DNA from 3 places in the Streptomyces sp. STAM6 genome. Region 1 is predicted to be linked to each of the others. Evidence: riboswitches for the same ligand, from Rfam matches in the RefSeq annotation. Region 1 holds a riboswitch; each other region holds the start of a gene.
What was found. A riboswitch is a leader RNA that binds a small molecule or an ion and turns the genes downstream of it on or off. The one in region 1 is predicted to bind cyclic di-AMP.

Region 1 (7,045 bases):
CTACGAGCTGCTGCACGAGGTGCGGGGCCGCGGACTGATGATCGGGATCGAGTTCGGCCGGCCGTCGTCGCTCGCCCTGCGGGGCCGCTGGACGATGCTCCAGGCGGCCCGCAAGGGGCTCTTCGCACAGATGGTGGTCGTGCCGCTCCTGCAGCGGCACCGCATCCTGACCCAGGTCTCCGGGGACCACATGGAAGTCATCAAACTGATCCCTCCGCTGATCATCGGCGAACGGGAGGTCGACCGCTTCGTGACGGCGTTCACCGCCGTCATGGACGAGGCGCACACCGGGGGCGGGCTCCTGTGGGACTTCGGGAGGACGCTGGTCAAGCAGGCGGTCGCCAACCGCTGAGCGGAGCATGCGCGGGGATCCCGCGAGGACCACCGGGTACGACTCTTTGCCTCTGGGGCAATAAATTTGCCTCACGGGAAAAGGGCTGGCGCAATAGAGGCATGACCACGGACTCCTCCGGGGACACGCTGCCGGACGTCGCTCCCCGGCTGCGCGCGCTGCGCCGCCGCCGCGGGCTCACCCTCGAGGCCGCCGCCCAGCGCGCCGGACTCTCCCCGGCCCACCTCTCCCGGCTGGAGACCGGCCGCCGGCAGCCCTCGCTGCCGATGCTGCTGGGGCTCGCCCGTATCTACGGTACGACGGTGTCCGAGCTGCTCGGTGAGGTGCCGCCGGAGCACGACCCGATCGTCCGGGCCGACCGTGCCGAGCCCGCCGAGGCCGACGGCTGGGTCTACCACCAGGCGGGCGGACCCGGCCGGGCCATGCAGGCCCTGCGCGTCCACGTCCCCCACGCCACCCCGGCCGACCTTGTGCGCGTGCACCCCGGGGAGGAGTGGCTGTACGTCCTGGGCGGCCGGGTGCGCCTGACCCTGGGGGACGCGGTGCACCTCCTCGATCCGGGCGACAGCGCGCATTTCGACTCGCTGACCCCGCACCGCATCGCCGCCGCCACCCGGGGCGGTGCCGAGCTCCTCTTCGTACACACCCTTGTCCAGAGCCCCGCCGAGGAGCTCTGCCTCGGCGCGCCCGCCCCTCGGCGCTGACTCCCCGGAGGTTGTCCGTCATGTCCCAGAACCCGGCCTCGAAGTCCGCCGAGGGCGAAGAGCGGAAATTCCCTCTCGGGCTGGCCGTCAGGCTCTTCGCCTATCTCGTGGCGGGCCACCTCGTCGCGGCCTTCCTCTATCTGCTGTTCCTGCTCGGGGGCCAGAACCAGTAGCCACCCGCCGCGCGGGGCTCAGCCCTCGTCGAGCAGGCGGTCGCGCAGCCGCTCGCGGGTCTCGGGCGAGAGCCGCAGGCCCTCGGAGAAGTACCGCTCCGTGCTGCCCCAGGTCTCCTCGATGGTCGAGAAGGCCGTCGCCAGGTACTCGCGGCGCGCGTCGAAGAGGGGACTGAGCAGCTCCATCACCTCGGGCGACATGCCGGCGGGCGAGGAGTCGGCGCGGTGCACCTTGTAGCGGCGGTGCGGGTCGTTGGACTTGAGGTAGTCCTCCTCGATCGCCTCGCGCTCCACACCGACCGCCAGCAGCGCCACCGCGATCGACAGCCCCGCGCGGTCCTTGCCCGCCGCGCAGTGCAGCAGCGCCGGGACGCTGTCCGCCGCGAGGGCGTGCAGCACCCGGCTGTGCTCGGCGGTGCGGTCCTTGATGATCGCGCGGTACGCGGCCGTCATCCGCCCGGCCCCCTTGCCGTCGGCGAGGATCCCGCGCAGCTGCTCAAGATCGCCTTCGCGCACCATCCGCCAGAATTCCGCGCCGTCCGCCGGGTCCGAGAGCGGGATGTTCACGTTCCGCACACCGGGCAGGGCGACGTCCGGGCCCTCCAGTTTCTGGTCGGCGGCGTTGCGGAAGTCGAAGATCGTGTGCAGACCGAGCGAGGAGAGGAAGGCCGCGTCCTCGCCCGTCGCGTGGGCGAGGTGGCCGCTGCGGAAGAGCAGGCCGTGACGGACCCGCCGGCCGTCCACGGTGGGAAGGCCGCCCACGTCACGGAAGTTGCGCACACCGGTCAGCTGGGGTTCGGTCGACGAGATCTGCGGCAGCTGCTGCGTCACGGCGGCTCCTCCGTGTCTGCGGTCGGCGGTCCTCGCCGACGATGTCGCGGCTCCGACGATACGACACCGGTGCGTGAGGCAATCATCTCCCTGCGGGTCGCACATCCGTTGCCCTGCCCATGGTCAGCGGCCGCATGGTGCTCGTTCCTGTTGGATGATGTTCACATCTGGGGCCCTGGCTGGCGGGCGCGCCCGGCGGCGGCCCCCGTCGCTGAGACCTGCTTTCGGGCGGCACGGTCGAGCGGCTCTGCTTCTGTCCCGATTCAGCATGTTTTGCTCGCCGACCCCGACCGTGGATGCATTGAGTGGTCTAGTAGCTGAATGACGGTTCTGTCCGTATTGGCCTGTAAGGGTTAACGTGCCCCGGTAGAAAGGGAGATGGGTCGGGCCGCGTGAGCAGCGTCATAAAGGTGACCGTCCGTGGCGAAGCGCCGCTCCCAAATCCGGTGCCCACAACGGCAATTCATGATCCGTAATCCACGGAGGGTGACGGGAATTACGGGCGGCATCTCGGACGGAAATGGCCTTTTCCACGCGACGGCTTGTTACCGCGGACCCGGCTCGCTTAACGTCGCCGCAATCCGGCCGGACCAGCCGAATCCTGCCGCCGACCGGAATTCATAACCCACCCACGTGTGGCAGGAGCGGGGGACCCAGGTAGTACGCCGGAACCGGAATTCGCGGGCCGGCTAGGGGTTAAGTCGCGTCGACCGCGCGGCCGGGCATCTCCAGCCCGAACCCGACAGCTCACCTCGCAGGCGCCGGAGAGGAATTCGTCATGCCCGCGAAGGGTAAGCACCGCCGTCCCAAGAACAGCCCGCTGACTCGTCGTTTCGTCGCCGCCGGAACGGGCGGCGCCGCCCTTGCCCTCCCGCTGCTCGGCGCGACCGGCGCCCACGCCGCGGACCAGAGCGCCCCGGCCGTCTCTCCGCAGACGGTGGTCGCCGCCGCGAAGGCCGCCCCCGAGACCGCCGCCAAGGCCGCGCCCCGCATGTACACCGTGGTCGCCGGCGACTACCTCGCCAAGATCGCCCACAACAAGAACGTCAAGGGCGGCTGGCAGAAGCTGTACAAGGACAACCGCAAGGTCATCGGTGACGACCCGGGCCTGATCCTGCCGGGCATGAAGCTCACGCTGGGCGCCAAGTCCACCGCCAAGGCGCCCGCCAAGCCCAAGGCCGACACGACCCGCACCGAGTCCCGCGCCTCGCGCTCCGCCGCCAAGGCCGAGGCCCCGGCGCCGAAGCCCGCCGCCGAGACCAGCGGCTCCGGCTTCACCGCCCCGGTCTCCGCCGGTGTCACCACCCCCTACCGCGCCTCCGGCTCCATGTGGTCCTCCGGTTACCACACCGGTGTCGACTTCGCGGCCTCCTCCGGCACCAGCGTCAAGGCCATCGGCGCGGGCACCGTCGTCTCCGCCGGCTGGAGCGGCGCGTACGGCAACGAGGTCGTCATCAAGCACGCCGACGGCAACTACTCGCAGTACGCCCACCTCTCCTCCCTCTCCGTCTCCTCCGGGCAGACCGTGAGCGGCGGCGAGCAGATCGGTCTCTCGGGCTCCACCGGCAACTCCTCCGGTCCGCACCTGCACTTCGAGGTCCGCACCGGTCCGGGCTACGGCTCCGACATCGACCCGCTGGCCTACCTGCGTCAGCACGGCGTCTCCATCTGAGTCCGTCAGGGACCCTTCTGACGCTCCGGCACGCGTCCCGCGTGCGTCCGCTGCCCGGCACCTCGTGCCGGGCAGCGGCATATTCCGGCTTGGGCGAATCTTGACCGGTGGCGTATCTCACCCCACGTCAACCCCTCCTTACGGTCGCGTAGGTCACATCGGAAGGGGAAAGATGTGCTCCCGTGGCAGACGATTCGACATTCAGAGACAGTGACGTATTCGGGTCGTACGCGGCGATCGGTGACAGCTTCACCGAGGGCGTCGGGGATCCCGGTCCCGACGGACAGTTCGTCGGCTGGGCGGACCGCCTCGCGGTCCTGCTCGCCGACCGGCTCACCGATCCCGAGACGTTCCGGTACGCCAACCTCGCGGTGCGTGGCAGGCTCCTCGACCAGATCGTCGAGGAACAGGTCCCCCGGGCGAAGGAACTCGCCCCCGACCTCGTGACCTTCTGCGCGGGCGGCAACGACATCATCCGGCCCGGCAGCGACCCCGACGACGTCGCCGAGCGGTTCGAGCGGGCCGTCGCCGACCTGACGTCCGCCGTCGGCACCGTGCTCGTGACGACCGGTTTCGACACCCGCGGCGTGCCGGTGCTGCGTCATCTGCGCGGCAAGATCGCCACGTACAACGGCCATGTGCGGGCCGTCGCCGACCGGTACGGCTGCCCGGTGCTCGATCTCTGGTCCCTCAAGACCGTGCAGGACAGGCGGGCCTGGGACGACGACCGGCTGCACCTGTCGGCCGAGGGCCACACCCGGGTCGCGCTGCGCGCCGGCCAGGTGCTCGGCGTCGACGTCCCTGCCGACCCCGACCAGCCGTGGCCACCGCTGCCGCCGCGCGGCCCCCTCGAAGTCCGCCGTGACGACATCAACTGGGCCCGCGAGTACCTCGTGCCGTGGATCGGCCGGCGGCTGCGCGGCGAATCGTCCGGCGACCACGTCTCGGCCAAGCGGCCGGACCTGATGCCGCTGTAGGGGACCGGTTCAGGTGCGGCGCCCGAGGCCGAGCTCCCGGTCGAGCGCCTCGTCGGCCCACTCCAGCATGGTCGCGTGGGAGACCGAACCCGCGTAGGCGGTCATCTGCACGGCCAGTCCGTCCAGGAAGGCGGTCAGCCGGCAGGCCGCCGCCGCGGGGTCCGCGCAACGGAACTCGCCCGCCGCGGCGCCCTCGGCGATCACCTCGGCCAGTGCCGCCTTCCACTGCCGGTCGAGGTCGCCCGCCACATCCCGCAGCGCCGGCTCCCGCAAGCCCGCCGCCCAGCCCTCGATCCACAGCCGCCAGCCCTTGGCCTGACCGGTGGGGGCGTACCAGCGCACGGCGGACCTGAGCCGGCGGGTGGCCGCGGTCCGGCGCCCCAGCAGCTTGCGCAGATGCGTGAGATCGCCCTCTGCGGCGTACGAGAAAGCGGCCGCGACGAGCTTCTCCTTGGTCGAGAAGTGGTACAGGACCAGCGCGTTGCTCACTCCGAGCGCGGAGGCGACATCGGCGATCCGCACCGCCGCGACGCCCCTGAGCTGGATCTGCTCGACGGCGGCCCGCAGCAGCTCCTCACGCCGCTCGGCCACGCTCAACCGCACTCTGCCCACGTCGTCCCCCTCGTGCCGCCGATTCCAGCGCCGGCTTCCCCCGGGGCCGTCCGGTACCGGTCGCAGTACCAGCCGAAACGCTCCGCGATCACCGGCAGTCGGTCCGTGACGATAGCGCGCCGCCGCACCCGGCGCCGTACCGTCGCGCACGGCCGCTCCGGCGTCCCGGCGGCCGACCGCGCGCATCGCGCCGTGGCGGGCCCGTCCGCGACGGCGGTGGTCACGGACCGGGCCGTGCGCGGAGGCGGGCCGGCCCCTTCCCGACGCCGGGGCGCGCGCACGTCAGATCGGTCGCAGCTCGCACTGGTCCTTGAAGCCCTGGCTGGTCAGCCCCAGCGCGGCATTCATCCGGGACCTCAGGTTCTCCACCGCCACCATCGCGGTCAGCTCCACGAACGCCGGCTCGCCGAGGGCCACCCTCAGCCGCTCCGCCAGCTCGTCCCCGACCTCCGGCGGGTTCGCGGTCATCGCCTCCGCGTACGTCAGGACATCCCGCTCCAGCGGGGTGTACGCGTCGCTGTCGCGCCAGACCGGGATGTCGTGCAGCTTGCGCACGTCCATCCCGCGGCGGGTGTTCTCCCAGTGGCCGTAGTCCATGCACCAGCTGCAACCGATCGACGCCGCCGACGCCATCTCCGCCAGCGCCTTCAGGCCGGGGTCGAGCTGCCGCCACCTCGCGACGGCCAGCTCGAAACGGAGCTGGGCGCGCAGCACACGCGCGTTGTGCGCCACCGCGAGCACCGGGTCCAGCACCTTGCCGTAATGACGCCTGGAGTACCACTCGACGGCGCGGAAGAAGAGGGTGCGCGGAGGGGTGAGCGAAACGCGGGCCATGTCGGACTCCTCGGTTTATGGTCGGGCCTTCACTCATGGGGACGGACGGGATGCCGCCGGATGTGACATGCCCGGCCCCGCCGCCGCGGCGCGCGGCCCGCCCCGCCGCTGTGAGACCGGACACCCCCGGGGCCCGGCCCCCGGTGGGGTCACAGCCCCCGCCCATAATGAAAAGACCCGAATCCACTGGAGGTGCTGTGACCGGCGCTCACTCCACGCGTCCGCTGCGTTCCCGGCTCCGTTCCCTGCGGCCCGCCGCCTTCGGCGCGGACGCCACGGGAGAGCGGCTGGAGCGCATACGCCGCTCGCCGAACTTCTCGGACGGCGCCTTCCAGAACCCGGAGGGCACCCGGCACAGACCCTCCGGCTCCCCGGTGGAGTTCGCGAAGATCTACTTCCAGAAGGACGCGAGGATCCGCCGCTCCCCGGCCGGCACCGTCCCCGTGCACGCCACCACCGTCGCCGACCTGGCCAAACCCCCGTCGTCGGGACTGCGGCTCACCTGGATGGGACATTCCAGCGTGCTCGCGGAGATGGACGGAAGCCGGATCCTGTTCGATCCGGTGTGGGGAGAGCGCTGCTCGCCGTTCCCCTTCGCCGGCCCCAAGCGGCTGCACCCCGTGCCGCTCCCGCTCGCCGCGCTCGGCCCCGTCGACGTCGTCGTGATCTCCCACGACCACTACGACCACCTCGACCTGCCCACCATCCGCGCCCTGGCCTCCACGGACACGGTGTTCGCTGTCCCGCTCGGCGTCGGCGCCCACCTGGAGCACTGGGGAGTGTCCCCCTCCCGGCTGCGCGAGCTGGACTGGAACGAGTCGACGCGGGTCGCGGGCGTGCAGCTGACCGCGACCCCCGCCCGGCACTTCTGCGGCCGGGGCCTGCGCAAC
Region 2 (7,045 bases), on a different contig from region 1:
ACCACCTGGGACCGGGTCGCCGAGTGCGAGTCCGGCGGCATGTGGAGTGCGGACCTCGACAACGGCTACTACGGCGGCCTGCAGATGTCGCAGGAGACCTGGGAGACGTACGGCGGCCTCGCCTACGCCCCGCGGGCCGACCTCGCGAGCCGGGCCCAGCAGATCGCCGTCGCGGAGAAGGTGCACGCGGCGCAGGGGTCGGCCGCCTGGGAGACCTGCGCCCCCATCGCGGGACTCGTGAGCGAGGACACCCCCGCGCCGGGCGCCACGCCCACCGAGGAGGCCCCCGCCAAGCCGGATCCGGCGAAGCCCACCGACCCGGCCGGGGAGGACAAGCCCGCCGAGACGACCCCGGCGGACCCGCTGGACCCGATCGCGACGCCCGACCCGGCGCCGTCCACCGAGCCGCCCGCCGCTCCGGCCGGCGGCGCCGCCGACGGTACGCCCGGCACCGGCAAGCACCGCGGCGAGCCCGACCCGGCGGAGGCCCCGGAGGGCACCCCGGCGGCCCCCGGCACCTCGGCGACCCCGACCGAGCCGGCCGTTCCCGGCGCCGGCGCCACGGAGACCGGCAATCCGGACAACGGGCGTGAAGCGGGCGAACACCCCTCTCGTGGTGACGGGTCGGCCCGCGCTCCGGAGAGCGTCGAGTCCGGCGAGTACACCGTCCGCCCCGGCGACAGTCTTTCCGCCATCGCGGTCGCGCACGAGCTGCCCGGGGGATGGGCTGCGCTCTACCAGGGCAACAAGGAGACCGTGGGGACCGACCCGGACCTCATTCGCCCCGGTCAGAGCCTGGATCTGACGGCCGGTCAGCCTGCCGGGGAGCCTGCCGCGCAGGAGTGAGTTCGCGGCCGTATGTCCGGTTCTGTGCAAGTGAGACAAGAGTCTCTTTGTCCCAACTGGTGCGTCACGACCGCAAACTCCTGTCGCTTCACTTCTCACCTGCGCAAACACCTGCTCGGAGTCGGTAAGTAAGGGCGGTTCATCCCTGATGTCCGTCTTTGAACTTCGGGCAGGTGTGCGCTTACGGTCAGGACCGCTCGCCACCGCGGGCCCCTACGACCGGTACGCCGAATCCTGCCGCCGGCCGTCGGGAACAGTCGTCGCGTCATGCGCCGAAGGCAGGAGCGGGGGACCCAAGGTTTGTGCCGGGCCCGGCCATTGAGAGATGGCCCGGAGCCGGCTTGGGGTGAAGCCGCGCGCCAGTCGCGCGGCCGGGCAGTCACCGCCCGAACCCGACAGCTCACCTCGTAGGCGTCGGTGAGGAGATGTCCCATGCTGTTCTCCGGCAAGGCCAAGCACCGTCGCCCGTCCAAGGCCGCCCGGTTCGCCGCGTTCGCCGGCATCACCGGTGCCGCCGTCGCCGCCCCCCTGATCGGCGCCACGTCCGCCTCGGCCGCCACGGCCGCCGAGTGGGACAAGGTCGCCCAGTGCGAGTCCGGCGGCGACTGGTCGATCAACACCGGCAACGGTTACTACGGCGGCCTGCAGTTCTCCGCCTCCACCTGGGCCGCGTACGGCGGCACGGCCTACGCCCCCACCGCCGACAAGGCGTCCAAGTCGCAGCAGATCGAGATAGCCGAGAAGGTCCTGGCCGGCCAGGGCAAGGGTGCCTGGCCGAGCTGCGGCGTGGGCCTGTCGAACGCCTCGTACGACGGCGCCGCCGCCCAGCAGGCCCAGCCGAAGCCGCAGGAGCGCAAGGCCGAGCAGCCGACCACGCGCAGCCAGCAGCGCACCGCGCCGAAGGCCGAGTCCAAGACCGTCACCACCCCGACCGGCAAGAAGGTCGAGAAGGGTGACGGCGAGTACAAGGTGAAGGCCGGCGACACCCTCTCCACCATCGCCGAGGAGAAGAACGTCAAGGGCGGCTGGAAGAAGCTCTTCGAGCTGAACAAGGACATCGTCGAGGACGCCGACCTGATCTACCCGGGCCAGCAGCTCCACCTGGGCTGACCCCCGCACACCACCCCGGCCCGGAGTGCCCTTCCCCCGTGCGCTCCGGGTCGGGGTTTCCTCGCGCAAAAGTGCTACCGACCAGTAAGTTTCGTGGCGTTTTGTGCGTAATGCAGACTCGTGAGCCCTTTTTCGTCCCAGGAGGCGGGCGTCGGCTGGTCAGGGACCCCGAGCCGGTTAGGCTCTTGCCGCAAGGCCAAAGAGACCTCGCACTCCACGCGTCACATCCCAGAAGGAGATGCTCGTGCCGTCCATCGACGTCGTCGTAGCCCGGGAAATCCTGGACTCCCGAGGCAACCCCACGGTCGAGGTCGAGGTCGGCCTCGACGACGGCAGCACCGGCCGTGCTGCCGTCCCCTCCGGTGCATCCACCGGTGCGTTCGAGGCCCTCGAGCTCCGCGACGGTGACAAGGACCGCTACCTCGGCAAGGGTGTCGAGAAGGCCGTCCTCGCCGTCATCGAGCAGATCGGCCCGGAGCTCGTCGGCTACGACGCCACCGAGCAGCGGCTGATCGACCAGGCGATGTTCGACCTGGACGCCACCCCGGACAAGTCCTCGCTCGGCGCCAACGCCATCCTCGGCGTCTCCCTCGCCGTCGCGCACGCCGCCTCCGAGGCGTCCGACCTGCCGCTCTTCCGCTACCTGGGCGGCCCGAACGCGCACCTGCTGCCGGTGCCGATGATGAACATCCTGAACGGCGGCTCGCACGCCGACTCCAACGTGGACATCCAGGAGTTCATGATCGCCCCGATCGGGGCGGAGTCCTTCTCCGAGGCCCTGCGCTGGGGCGCCGAGGTCTACCACACCCTGAAGAAGGTCCTGAAGGACAAGGGCCTCTCCACCGGCCTGGGCGACGAGGGCGGCTTCGCCCCGAACCTGGACTCCAACCGCGACGCCCTCGACCTCATCCTCGAGGCCATCAAGCTGGCCGGCTACACGCCCGGCAAGGACATCGCGCTCGCCCTCGACGTCGCCGCCTCCGAGTTCTACAAGGACGGCTCGTACGAGTTCGAGGGCAAGTCCCGCTCGGCCGCCGAGATGACCGAGTACTACGCGGAGCTCGTCGACGCCTACCCGCTGGTCTCCATCGAGGACCCGCTGTTCGAGGACGACTGGGACGGCTGGAAGACCATCACCGAGAAGCTGGGCTCCAAGGTGCAGCTCGTCGGTGACGACCTGTTCGTCACCAACCCGGAGCGCCTCGCCCGCGGCATCGAGGAGGGCGCCGCCAACGCACTGCTCGTCAAGGTCAACCAGATCGGCTCGCTGACCGAGACCCTGGACGCCGTCGAGCTGGCCCAGCGCAACGGCTTCAAGTGCATGATGTCCCACCGCTCCGGCGAGACCGAGGACGTCACCATCGCCGACCTGGCCGTCGCCACCAACTGCGGCCAGATCAAGACCGGCGCCCCGGCCCGCTCCGAGCGCGTCGCCAAGTACAACCAGCTGCTGCGCATCGAGGAGATCCTCGACGACGCCGCGGTGTACGCCGGCCGCAGCGCCTTCCCGCGGTTCCGCTTCGCGGACCAGTAGGCACAGCCGCTTCGCGGACCAGTAGGCACAGCCGCTTCGCGGACCAGTAGGCACAGTCGGTTCGAGGGCTGACCCGGCTCCTCTCCCGCGGCTGGCACCCGCTCCTTACGTACGTCCCCGCACTCGGTCCCGTACCGTGTGCGGGGACGTACGCACGTGCAGAGAAGGGGAGGCGGAGGCGATGGCCCGGGACCGGTTCTCCACCGCGACCAGGCTGCGGCTGCTCGGCGAGCAGACCGCCGCCCGCGTCTACCGCTCCCAGAGCCGGCGGCAGGCCCGTCGCTCGCGGCTCACCGGGCGCGCCGCCTTCCTCGCGCTGGTGGTCTGCTCGCTCGTGGTGGCCCTCGCCTACCCGATGCGGCAGTACGTCTCGCAGCAGAGCGAGATCGCCGAGCAGGAGCGGCTGGCCGACGAGGCGAGCCGACGCGTCGAACAGCTGCGCGACGAGAAGGCCCGGCTCCAGGACGACGCCTACATCCGGCGCCTCGCCCGCGAGCACCTGCACTACGTGATGCCGGGCGAGACCGGGTACACGGTGATCGACCCCGACGCGGTGCGCGAGCGCCGCACCGACCAGGGCGCGGCCGACCGCCCCTGGTACTCCAACCTCTGGGACGGCGTGGACAGCGCCGACCGCACCGACGAGTAGACGCAAGGCAGGCATGGAAACGCCCCCTCCGCAGACCGAACGCACCGAGCCGACCGAGGCGGACGTCGCGGCGTTCAAGGAACAGCTCGGCCGACCGCCCCGTGGCCTGCGCGCCATCGCGCACCGCTGCCCGTGCGGCAACCCGGACGTGGTCGAGACCGCGCCCCGGCTCCCGGACGGCACGCCGTTCCCGACGACGTACTACCTCACCTGCCCGCGCGCGGCCTCCGCGATCGGCACGCTGGAGGCGAACGGCGTCATGAAGGAGATGACCGAGCGGCTCCAGAGCGACCCGGAGCTGGCCGCCGCCTACCGGGCCGCGCACGAGGACTACATCGCGCGCCGCGACGCCATCGAGGTCCTGGAGGGGTTCCCGAGCGCCGGCGGCATGCCGGACCGGGTCAAGTGCCTGCACGTCCTGGTGGGCCACTCGCTCGCGGCCGGCCCCGGCGTCAACCCGCTGGGCGACGAGGCGATCGCCATGCTGCCGGAGTGGTGGGCGAAGGGCCCCTGCGTCACGCCCTGCTCGGACGAGAAGGAGTCCGCCGAATGACCCGGGTCGCCGCGATCGACTGCGGCACGAACTCCATTCGCCTCCTCGTCGCGGACGTCCACCCCGACACGGGTGAACTCGTCGAGCTGGACCGCCGGATGACGATCGTCCGGCTCGGCCAGGGGGTCGACCGCACCGGCCGGCTCGCCCCCGAGGCGCTGGAGCGGACCTTCGCGGCCTGCCGCGAGTACGCCGAGGTGATCAAGGAGCACGGCGCGGAGCGGGTGCGCTTCGTTGCCACCTCCGCCTCCCGGGACGCCGAGAACCGCGACGACTTCGTGCGGGGGGTGCTCGACATCCTGGGCGTCGAACCCGAAGTCATCACCGGTGACCAGGAGGCCGAGTTCTCCTTCACCGGGGCCACCAAGGAACTCGACGGTGAAGAGGAGAAGGGCGCGGAGCGCCTTCTTCCGAAGGGTCGTGCGCGACGGGCGGGCGAGTACCTGGTGGTGGACATCGGCGGCGGCTCCACCGAGTTCGTGGTCGGTGAGGCGCACGTCCGGGCGGCCCGGTCCGTCGACATCGGCTGCGTACGGCTGACCGAACGTCATGTGCGGCACGACCCGCCGACCGACGAGGAGATCGCGGCCATCCGCGCCGACATCGGGGCGGCGCTGGACCTGGCCGAGGAGACCGTGCCGCTGCGTGAGGCCGGCACACTGGTCGGCCTGGCCGGATCCGTCACCACGGTCGCCGCGATCGCGCTCGGGCTGGAGCGGTACGAGTCGGCCGCCATCCACCGCTCCCACATCTCCTACGAGCAGGTCGCCGAGGTCACCCGGCGGCTGCGCTCGGCGACGCACGACGAGCGGTCCGCGATCCCGGTGATGCACCCCGGGCGGGTCGACGTCATCGTCTCCGGGGCGCTGGTCCTGCTGGAGATCATGGAGCGGATCGGGGCCCGTGAGGTGGTCGTCAGCGAGCACGACATCCTCGATGGAATCGCCTGGTCGGTGGCCTGACGAAAAAGTTCGTGAAGTTCTTCACAAGAAAAGGGCCCCAGCGGGCGTCTCGGAGAGGGTTTTGGGCCCTCCGGGCGGCGGTCGGGGCCCTGATTCATCAGCGGAACACGCCCCCAGCCTTGTTTCCGCGGCGTGAACGGGCGTGGTGGTCCACCGTTACAAAGTCCTCGCTCGCCCAGTTCACGGGGGGTGAACAACGCGTTCCCGTACACCGTGGTTCCCCTGCCGTGCCATGACCTCGGTCACGTGGGCGGCGGAGTGTAGCAGAGGTCTCCCCGGACCTTGTGAAGGGGCGCACGAGCAGCCCCCCTGAGGCGGGTGGATACTCGATGGCATGAGCACCACGGAGCGTCCCAGGATCCTCGTAGTAGGCGGTGGGTACGTAGGCCTGTACGCAGCTCGGCGCATTCTCAAGAAGATGCGCTACGGAGAGGCGACCGTCACGGTCGTCGACCCCCGGTCGTACATGACCTACCAGCCCTTCCTCCCCGAAGCCGCCGCCGGCAGCATCTCGCCCCGGCACGTCGTCGTCCCGCTGCGACGCGTGCTGCCCAAGGCCGAGGTACTCACCGGCCGGGTCACCACCATCGACCAGGACCGCAAGGTCGCCACGATCGCGCCGCTCGTCGGCGAGGCGTACGAGCTGCCCTTCGACTACCTGGTCATCGCGCTGGGCGCGGTCTCCCGCACCTTCCCGATCCCCGGCCTCGCCGAGCAGGGCATCGGTATGAAGGGCATCGAGGAGGCCATCGGCCTGCGCAACCACGTCCTCGAGCAGCTCGACAAGGCCGACTCGACCACCGACGAGGAGGTCCGCCGCAAGGCGCTGACCTTCGTCTTCGTGGGCGGCGGTTTCGCCGGCGCGGAGACCATCGGTGAGGTCGAGGACCTGGCTCGTGACGCCGCGAAGTACTACAAGAACGTGAAGCGCGAGGACATGCGCTTCATCCTGGTCGACGCCGCGGACAAGATCCTTCCCGAGGTCGGGCCCAAGCTCGGCAAGTACGGCAAGGAGCACCTGGAGGGCCGTGGGGTCGAGGTCTACCTCTCGACGTCCATGGACTCCTGCGTCGACGGCCACGTGGTGCTGAAGAACGGTCTGGAGGTCGACTCCAACACCATCGTGTGGACCGCCGGCGTCAAGCCGAACCCGGCGCTCGCCCGCTTCGGCCTCCCGCTGGGCCCGCGTGGTCACGTGGACTGCGCCCCCACGCTGCAGGTGCAGGGCACCGACTACATCTGGGCCGCCGGCGACAACGCCCAGGTTCCGGACCTCGTCGGCCGCAAGGCCGGCAACGAGAACGCCTGGTGCCCGCCGAACGCCCAGCACGCGCTGCGCCAGGCCAGGATTCTGGGTGACAACGTGATCTCCGGTATGCGGGGCTTCCCGC
Region 3 (7,045 bases), on a different contig from region 1:
CGCAACCTCGTGGCGCTGCTCGCGAAGGCCGAACGGGCAGGGCTGGAGCCGGTCCTCGCCGATCTGCCGACCGGGCTGCCGGGCATCGTGTGCACCGTGGGTGTGGTCGTCGACCGCACCGGTGCGCACCCGCTGGCGACCGTCGGCTGCAACGCCACCGACGACCCCTGGTGGAGCATGCTCGGAGCACTGCAGGAGGCGCTGCAGATCCGCTCGGTGCTGCTCAACTCCTGGGACCGGCACGGTCTGGGCACGGCCCCGGACCCGGCCGCCATCCGGGACGACGACGACCGGCTGCGCCATGTCGCGTCCCGGGCGGGTTTCGACCAGGTCACCGAGTGGATCGCCGGTTTCACCGAGGAGCGGCCGCCCCGCACCGCGGCCGCCGTCGGCACGCCGGACATCGTCGGCGCGCTCGTGGCCGACGGGGCCGACCCGCTCGCCGTCGACCTCAGCGCCCGACTGCCCGCAGGGCTGCGGGAGATGGGCTGGGCCGCGGTGAAGGTCGTCCCGGCCGGCTACCAGGCGCTGCGGATGGCCGAGGGCCACGCCTTCACCTGGAACACCCACCGGCTGGACACCGCCGAGGCGCGCACCGGCCGCCCGGTGGGCGACTCCGTCCACACCGCCCGGCCGCACCCGCTGCCGTGAACCCCCGTCCGCCCCTCACAGCCCTCACAGCCCTCACAGCGGGAGTCGTCGCGTGAAAGCTCTGGTCCTCGCGGGAGGCAGTGGTACCCGGCTGCGGCCCATCACCCACACCTCGGCGAAGCAGCTGCTGCCGGTGGCCAACAAGCCGGTGCTCTTCTACGGTCTGGAAGCCATCGCCGCGGCCGGGATCACCGAGGTGGGGGTCGTCGTGGGCGCCACCGCCGACGAGATCCGGGCCGCCGTCGGGGACGGCTCCCGGTTCGGGCTGCGCGTCACCTACCTTCCCCAGGCGGCGCCGCTGGGTCTCGCCCACGCCGTGCTGATCGCCCGGGACTGGCTGGGCGACGACGACTTCGTCATGTACCTCGGCGACAACTTCATCGTCGGCGGGATCACCGCGCTGGTCGAGGAGTTCCGCCGGGAGCGACCCGACGCGCGCATCCTGCTGACCCGCGTTCCCGATCCCACGGCCTTCGGTGTCGCGGAACTGGGTGCCGACGGCCGGGTGGTCGCCCTGGAGGAGAAGCCGGCGCACCCCCGCAGTGACCTCGCTCTCGTCGGCGTCTACCTGTTCACGCCGGCCGTCCACGCGGCGGTCCGGGCCATCGCCCCCTCGGCCCGCGGCGAACTGGAGATCACCGACGCCCTCCAGTGGCTCATCGACACGGGCCACGATCTCCGCTCCACGCGGATCACCGGCTACTGGAAGGACACCGGCAACGTCGCCGACATGCTGGAGGCCAACCGGTCCGTCCTCGACACCTTCACCACCCGTGTCGAAGGGAGCGTCGACGCCGAGTCCGAGCTGATCGGCCCGGTCGTCGTCGAGCGCGGCGCGCGGGTCGTGGGGTCGCGGATCACCGGCCCGGCCGTGATCGGCGCGGGCACCACCGTCACCGGCTGCCTCGTCGGCCCGTACACCTCCGTGGCGCCGGGCTGCTCGCTGCGGCACAGCGAGATCGAGAACTCGATCGTGCTCGGCGGCGCCCGCATCGAGGGCGTACGCCGTGTCGAGGAGTCCCTCATCGGCCGCGAGGCCGTCGTCGCCCCCGCACCCGCCGCTCCGGCCGGCCACCGGCTGGTCATCGGCGATCACAGCAAAGTCGAGATTCCCGCATGACGTTCCCCTCGCCCTCGTCCCGCACGGCCCCGAAGGTGCTGGTCACCGGCGGCGCCGGCTTCATCGGCTCGACGTACGTCCGGATGCTGCTCACGCCGCCAGGCGCGGGAGCGCGGGACGCGTCCGCACCGCCCGTCGGGTCGGTCACCGTCCTCGACAAACTGACCTATGCGGGCAACCCGGCCAATCTCGACCCCGTACGGTCCGATCCGCGCTTCACGTTCGTCCACGGGGACATCTGCGACACGGGCCTGGTGGACCGGCTGCTCGCCGACCACGACCAGGTGGTGCACTTCGCCGCCGAGTCCCATGTCGACCGGTCCATCGAGGGCGGCGCGGGCTTCGTCACCACCAACACCCTCGGCACCCAGATCCTGCTGGAGGGCGCGGTACGGCACGGGATCTCCACCTTCGTCCACGTCTCCACCGACGAGGTGTACGGCTCCCTCGCGCACGGATCCTGGGACGAGGACGAACCGCTGGCGCCCAACTCGCCGTACGCCGCCTCCAAAGCCTCGGCGGACCTGCTCGCCCGCGCCCACCACCGCACCCATGGCCTGGACGTGCGCATCACCCGCTGCTCCAACAACTACGGCCCCTACCAGCACCCCGAGAAGGTCGTCCCGCACTTCGTGACCCGGCTGATGAGCGGACTGACGGTGCCTCTGTACGGGGACGGCGCCAACGTCCGCGACTGGCTGCACGTCGAGGACCACTGCCGGGGCGTCGAGCTGGTCCGCACACGGGGCCGCGCCGGCCGGACGTACAACATCGGCGGCGGCACCGAGCTGACGAACAAGGAGCTGACCGGGCTGCTGCTGGAGGCGTGCGGCGCCGGGTGGGAGAGGGTGGTGTACGTCGAGGACCGCAAGGGCCACGACCTGCGGTACTCGGTGGACTGGACCCGCGCGCGGGAGGAGCTGGGCTACCGGCCGGCACGCGACTTCGCCCACGGGCTGGCGGAGACGGTGGCCTGGTACCGCGCCCACCGCGCCTGGTGGGAGCCGCTGAAGGCGTGAGACGACCGGCGCGGGCTATGCTGCGGGACGCGGGCCCTTAGCTCAATTGGCAGAGCAGCGGACTTTTAATCCGTTGGTTGTGGGTTCGAGTCCCACAGGGCCTACCGCATGGCGCCCCGTCCGGAACCCTCCGGGCGGGGCGCTTCGCCGTCCGTCACGAGACCGCGCCCCGTAAATGTAAATGATCTTGGTCTTGATGGCGTAAGGTGGTGTTCACCGACGCGGGGTGGAGCAGCTCGGTAGCTCGCTGGGCTCATAACCCAGAGGTCGCAGGTTCAAATCCTGTCCCCGCTACTGAAACCGAAGGCCCGGATCCTTGAGATCCGGGCCTTCGGCGTGTCCGGCTCCGGAGTGGCCCGGGGCGGGGGCCCGGCGCGGGCGGGCACGGAGCCCGCGGTGGGCGGTCCGGCCGCCGCCCGTGTCGCCCGGTCGGCGGACGGCGCCTCGCCGCGCGGCGCGGCTCCGGCCGGCCCGGGTGGCGCGCGATTACCGTCCGCAGCCTGGGTGGAGCGGGCAGGAGACCAGTCGTGGGGCAGCGAGTGCGACGCAGAGGGGTCGACCCCGTCATCCGCGTCCTGCCCGGACTGCTGATCGCCGGCGGTGTGGTGTACGACCTGGCGACGCCCAGCCCGTACACCGCCGTGCCCCTGTTCGCGGCGGCCCCGCTGGTCGCCGCGCCCTTCTTCACCCTGGCCGCCACCCTTGTGGCCGGGCTCGTGCCCCTCGTGGGGGTCGTCGGCCTGCGCCTCTCCATGGGCACCCTGGGACAGGCGCCGACCGTCACCGAGATCGTCACCTTGGCGACGGTGGCGGCGCTGGCCCTGCTCATCAACCATGTGGTGCGCCGCGGCGACGAACGGCTCGCCTCGGCGCGCGTGATCGCCGAGACCGCGCAGCGGGCGGTGCTGCCGCAGCCGTCCGCCAGGATCGGCGGCCTGCGCGTCGCGGCGCGTTACGAGGCGGCGCAGGCGGACACCTTCATCGGTGGCGACCTGTTCGCCGTGCAGGACACCCCCCACGGCGTGCGGCTGGTCGTCGGGGACGTCCGGGGCAAGGGGCTGGGCGCGGTCGAGGCGGTGGCGGTCGTCATCGGGGCCTTCCGGGAGGCGGCCGAGCACGAGAGCTCGCTGGAGGGGGTGGCCCAGCGGCTGGAGCGGGCGCTCGCGCGGGAGGGGACGCGGCGGGACGGGCTGGACGCCGTCGAGGGGTTCACCACCGCGGTGCTGGCCGAGATCCCGCGCGGGGACGCGGTGGTGCGGGTGGTCAACCGGGGTCACCCCGAGCCGCTGATGCTGCGCACCGACGGGGCCGTGGACCTGCTGGAGCCGGCCGAGCCCGCGCTCCCGCTGGGCATGGCCGACCTGGCCGCCTGGCCGGACCGGGCGTACGAGGTGTCGTACCCGCCGGGCGCGACGCTGCTCTTCTACACGGACGGGCTCTCCGAGGCCCGGGACGCGCACGGCGACTTCTACGACCCGCGCGGGTGGCTCTCGGGGCAGGCCTTCGAGGAGCCCGAGGCGTTGCTGGACGCGCTCGTGGAGGACGTACGGCGGCACACGGGCGGCGGGGCCACGGACGATCTCGCGCTGCTGGCGGTCCAGCGCCCACCGTCGCCACGCTCCGTGACCGGTGAGCAGCCCTCCGCATAACATTTGACGCACAGTCAGGGACTAATGGGCCTGTGAATGTTTTATCGGCGTGGTCAACTCGCCCGATTCTGGCAGCTTCTGGTGGGGTAAGTCCCCCGGTCCATTGGTTAATGATCAACGGGAACAGCTTGGAATCGGGTACCGACGTCTATTAACGTTCGATAACGCAGCGCGGTCGTCCCAGCCGTCGTCAGGACGGCACCGTGCGCGTGCGCCGAATTCCGCAAGGGAACCGGGGAACCACCACCTTGGGGTGAATCGGGCCGAAGCGGCCCGTAGGAGACCTTCCTGCTCCGAACCCGTCAGCTAACCCGGTAGGCGAGAAGGAAGGAAAGGAGTGCGCCTCCGTGGCGTCCAACAGGCCTGCCCCCGAAGCTCCCTTCACCTCGTTCGGTTCTTCGGGTATCCCGGACGCCCCGGGCGCAAACGCGCAGTTCGAGGAGTGGAACCCCACCGAGGAGACGGTCCGCCCGGTCCGCGGCCGGCACCGTGTCGCCAAACAGCGCGGCGGCCTGGCCCGTAGCTCCACCGTCCTCGGCGTCGGAGTCATCGCGGCGGTCGGCGCGGGCGGCATGGCCACCGCGCAGGACAAGCCGGCGGTCTCCATATCCCTCCCCGACGCCATCACCGACCACCTCCCGGACGCCGAGTCCCTCCCGGGCGTCGGCGACCTGATCTCCGACGAGGACACCCCCGAGGCCGGCGACAGCACCCCGCTCACCGCCGCGACCCTCACCCAGGACACCTCCGGCGAGCAGGACGGCGGGGCCGACGCCGGCGAGGCGCTGCGCGCCCGCATCCTCCAGCAGGCCGAGCAGCAGCAGGCGAACGCCGAGGCGCAGGCCAAGGCCGCGGCCGAGAAGGCCGCCGCCGAGCAGGCCGCCGAGCAGGCCGAGGCCCAGCAGACCGCTGCCGAGAAGGAGGCCGCGGCGGAGCAGGCCGCCCAGGAGAAGGCCGAGGCCGAGGCCGCCGCCAAGGCGGAGGCCGAGCGGCTGGCCAAGCTCGCCGCCGCCTGGTCCCTCCCCACCTCCTCGTACACGATCACCTCCACCTACGGCGAGGCCGGCTCCATGTGGTCCTCCGGGTACCACACCGGCCTGGACCTCGCCGCGCCCACGGGCACCCCGGCCAAGGCCGTGCACGGCGGCACCGTCAAGTCGGCCGGCTGGTCCGGCTCGTACGGCTACCGCATCGTCCTGGAGCTCGAGGACGGCACGGAGGTCTGGTACTGCCACCTGTCGTCGATGACGGTCGGGGCCGGCCAGACGGTCGCCACCGGCGAGACCATCGGCCGCGTCGGCGCCACCGGCAATGTGACCGGCCCGCACCTGCACCTCGAGGTGCACACGCCGGGCGGCGACGGCATCGACCCGCTGGCCTGGCTGCGCGGCAAGGGCCTGACGGTCTGACCACCGTTCTTCGCAAGACTCCGGCAGTCCTGGCGGCACCCCCCCCGACGACAGGGCTGCCGGTTTTCGTTCGCTCGTGAGACGTGTGCGGAGCAGCCCCTGAGCGGGACCCGTTGACGCCCCCTGACGTCACTCCGCGTTGGGGCACGTCCGGCCTTCGCGTCTTCCCCCTCGCGCTCGGCGGCAACCTCTTCGACGAAACACGCCCTAGGAGCGGTAGGGGTTGTAGCCGCCGTAGTTGAGGTACGGAGGCGGCGTCCACACCCGGCCGGTCGCCTGTGCCGCGTACGTCAGCGCGGGCGCGGCCATCTCCTTGCGCTGCCACAGGTGGTGCAGCAGCTCCTGCTCCCGCGCCACGAAGTCCGGGTCCGCCGCGCCGCGGTGGGCCCTGTGGCGCAAGAAGGCCAGTGAGGTCGCGAACGCCTCGTACTCGCCGACCGCGCGGGCCGCGGCCGGACCGAAGGTACGCCGCGCGTAGTCACGCGCCATCCCGCGCGCCTTCATCGAGGAGAGCGCGAGCGGTTCGGCCGGGGACAGCCAGCCCGCCGCGGCGTACGCCGGCAGTTCGCCCGATATGGTGCGCAGCTCCTTCTGCCGGGTCCAGACGGCGAGCCAGGTCAGCAGCCCGAACGCGGGCACCATGAACACCCCGTACACGGCGTAGAACCCCAACGGGCCGAGGGCCGCCGAGCCGTTCCACAGCGCGTGCATGCCCATGGCCAGCGCGAGCCCGAGGAACGGCAGCAGGACCCGGCGTATCCTCTTGCGCCGCGCGGTGAGCGCGGCGAGGCCGAAGCCGATGCCGGTCAGCACGGTGAAGAGCGGATGCGCGAACGGCGACATCACGATCCGTACGAAGAACGTCGCGGCCGTGACGGAGGCGAAGCCGGACGTGCCGATCGCCTGGTCCTCGCCGAACGCGTTGCCGAGGTACAGGATGTTCTCGGTGAAGGCGAAACCGGTGGCCGTGAAGCCGGCGATGACGACTCCGTCGACGAGGCCGGTGAAGTCCCGTCTGCGGAACAGGAAGATGAGCAGGACGGCCGCGGCCTTCGCGCTCTCCTCGACGACGGGGGCTATCACGGTCGCGCCGAGCGTGTCCGCGGACGCCGGGTCGGCGGTGGCGGTCGCTATCCAGCGGGTCGCGAAGGTGTTGGCGATGATCGCGACGAGCGCGGCGGCGCAGGCGCCCCACGC

Region 2: another riboswitch for cyclic di-AMP. It lies ahead of ACY34K_RS19300 (transglycosylase family protein); the one in region 1 lies ahead of ACY34K_RS30695 (M23 family metallopeptidase).
Region 3: another riboswitch for cyclic di-AMP. It lies ahead of ACY34K_RS10270 (M23 family metallopeptidase); the one in region 1 lies ahead of ACY34K_RS30695 (M23 family metallopeptidase).

The regions. Positions count from the first base shown of each region.
Region 1 covers NZ_JBUEFZ010000045.1:1,553-8,597, forward strand. Annotated here, with positions in the region: gene ACY34K_RS30675 (aspartate aminotransferase family protein) at 1-352, shown strand, start outside; gene ACY34K_RS30680 (XRE family transcriptional regulator) at 454-1,056, shown strand; gene ACY34K_RS30685 (DUF6126 family protein) at 1,077-1,229, shown strand; gene ACY34K_RS30690 (tyrosine-protein phosphatase) at 1,248-2,060, opposite strand; cyclic di-AMP (ydaO/yuaA leader) riboswitch at 2,677-2,836, shown strand; gene ACY34K_RS30695 (M23 family metallopeptidase) at 2,839-3,732, shown strand; gene ACY34K_RS30700 (SGNH/GDSL hydrolase family protein) at 3,915-4,709, shown strand; gene ACY34K_RS30705 (TetR/AcrR family transcriptional regulator) at 4,719-5,321, opposite strand; gene ACY34K_RS30710 (carboxymuconolactone decarboxylase family protein) at 5,604-6,155, opposite strand; gene ACY34K_RS30715 (MBL fold metallo-hydrolase) at 6,353-7,045, shown strand, end outside.
Region 2 covers NZ_JBUEFZ010000015.1:28,821-35,865, reverse strand. Annotated here, with positions in the region: gene ACY34K_RS19305 (transglycosylase family protein) at 1-846, shown strand, start outside; cyclic di-AMP (ydaO/yuaA leader) riboswitch at 1,107-1,275, shown strand; gene ACY34K_RS19300 (transglycosylase family protein) at 1,279-1,956, shown strand; gene eno (phosphopyruvate hydratase) at 2,201-3,490, shown strand; gene ACY34K_RS19290 (FtsB family cell division protein) at 3,672-4,139, shown strand; gene ACY34K_RS19285 (DUF501 domain-containing protein) at 4,153-4,692, shown strand; gene ACY34K_RS19280 (Ppx/GppA phosphatase family protein) at 4,689-5,654, shown strand; gene ACY34K_RS19275 (NAD(P)/FAD-dependent oxidoreductase) at 5,989-7,045, shown strand, end outside.
Region 3 covers NZ_JBUEFZ010000005.1:340,122-347,166, forward strand. Annotated here, with positions in the region: gene ACY34K_RS10240 (YcaO-like family protein) at 1-651, shown strand, start outside; gene ACY34K_RS10245 (glucose-1-phosphate thymidylyltransferase) at 704-1,771, shown strand; gene rfbB (dTDP-glucose 4,6-dehydratase) at 1,768-2,790, shown strand; tRNA gene ACY34K_RS10255 (tRNA-Lys) at 2,822-2,894, shown strand; tRNA gene ACY34K_RS10260 (tRNA-Met) at 3,011-3,084, shown strand; gene ACY34K_RS10265 (PP2C family protein-serine/threonine phosphatase) at 3,276-4,439, shown strand; cyclic di-AMP (ydaO/yuaA leader) riboswitch at 4,642-4,775, shown strand; gene ACY34K_RS10270 (M23 family metallopeptidase) at 4,787-5,848, shown strand; gene ACY34K_RS10275 (PrsW family intramembrane metalloprotease) at 6,056-7,045, opposite strand, start outside.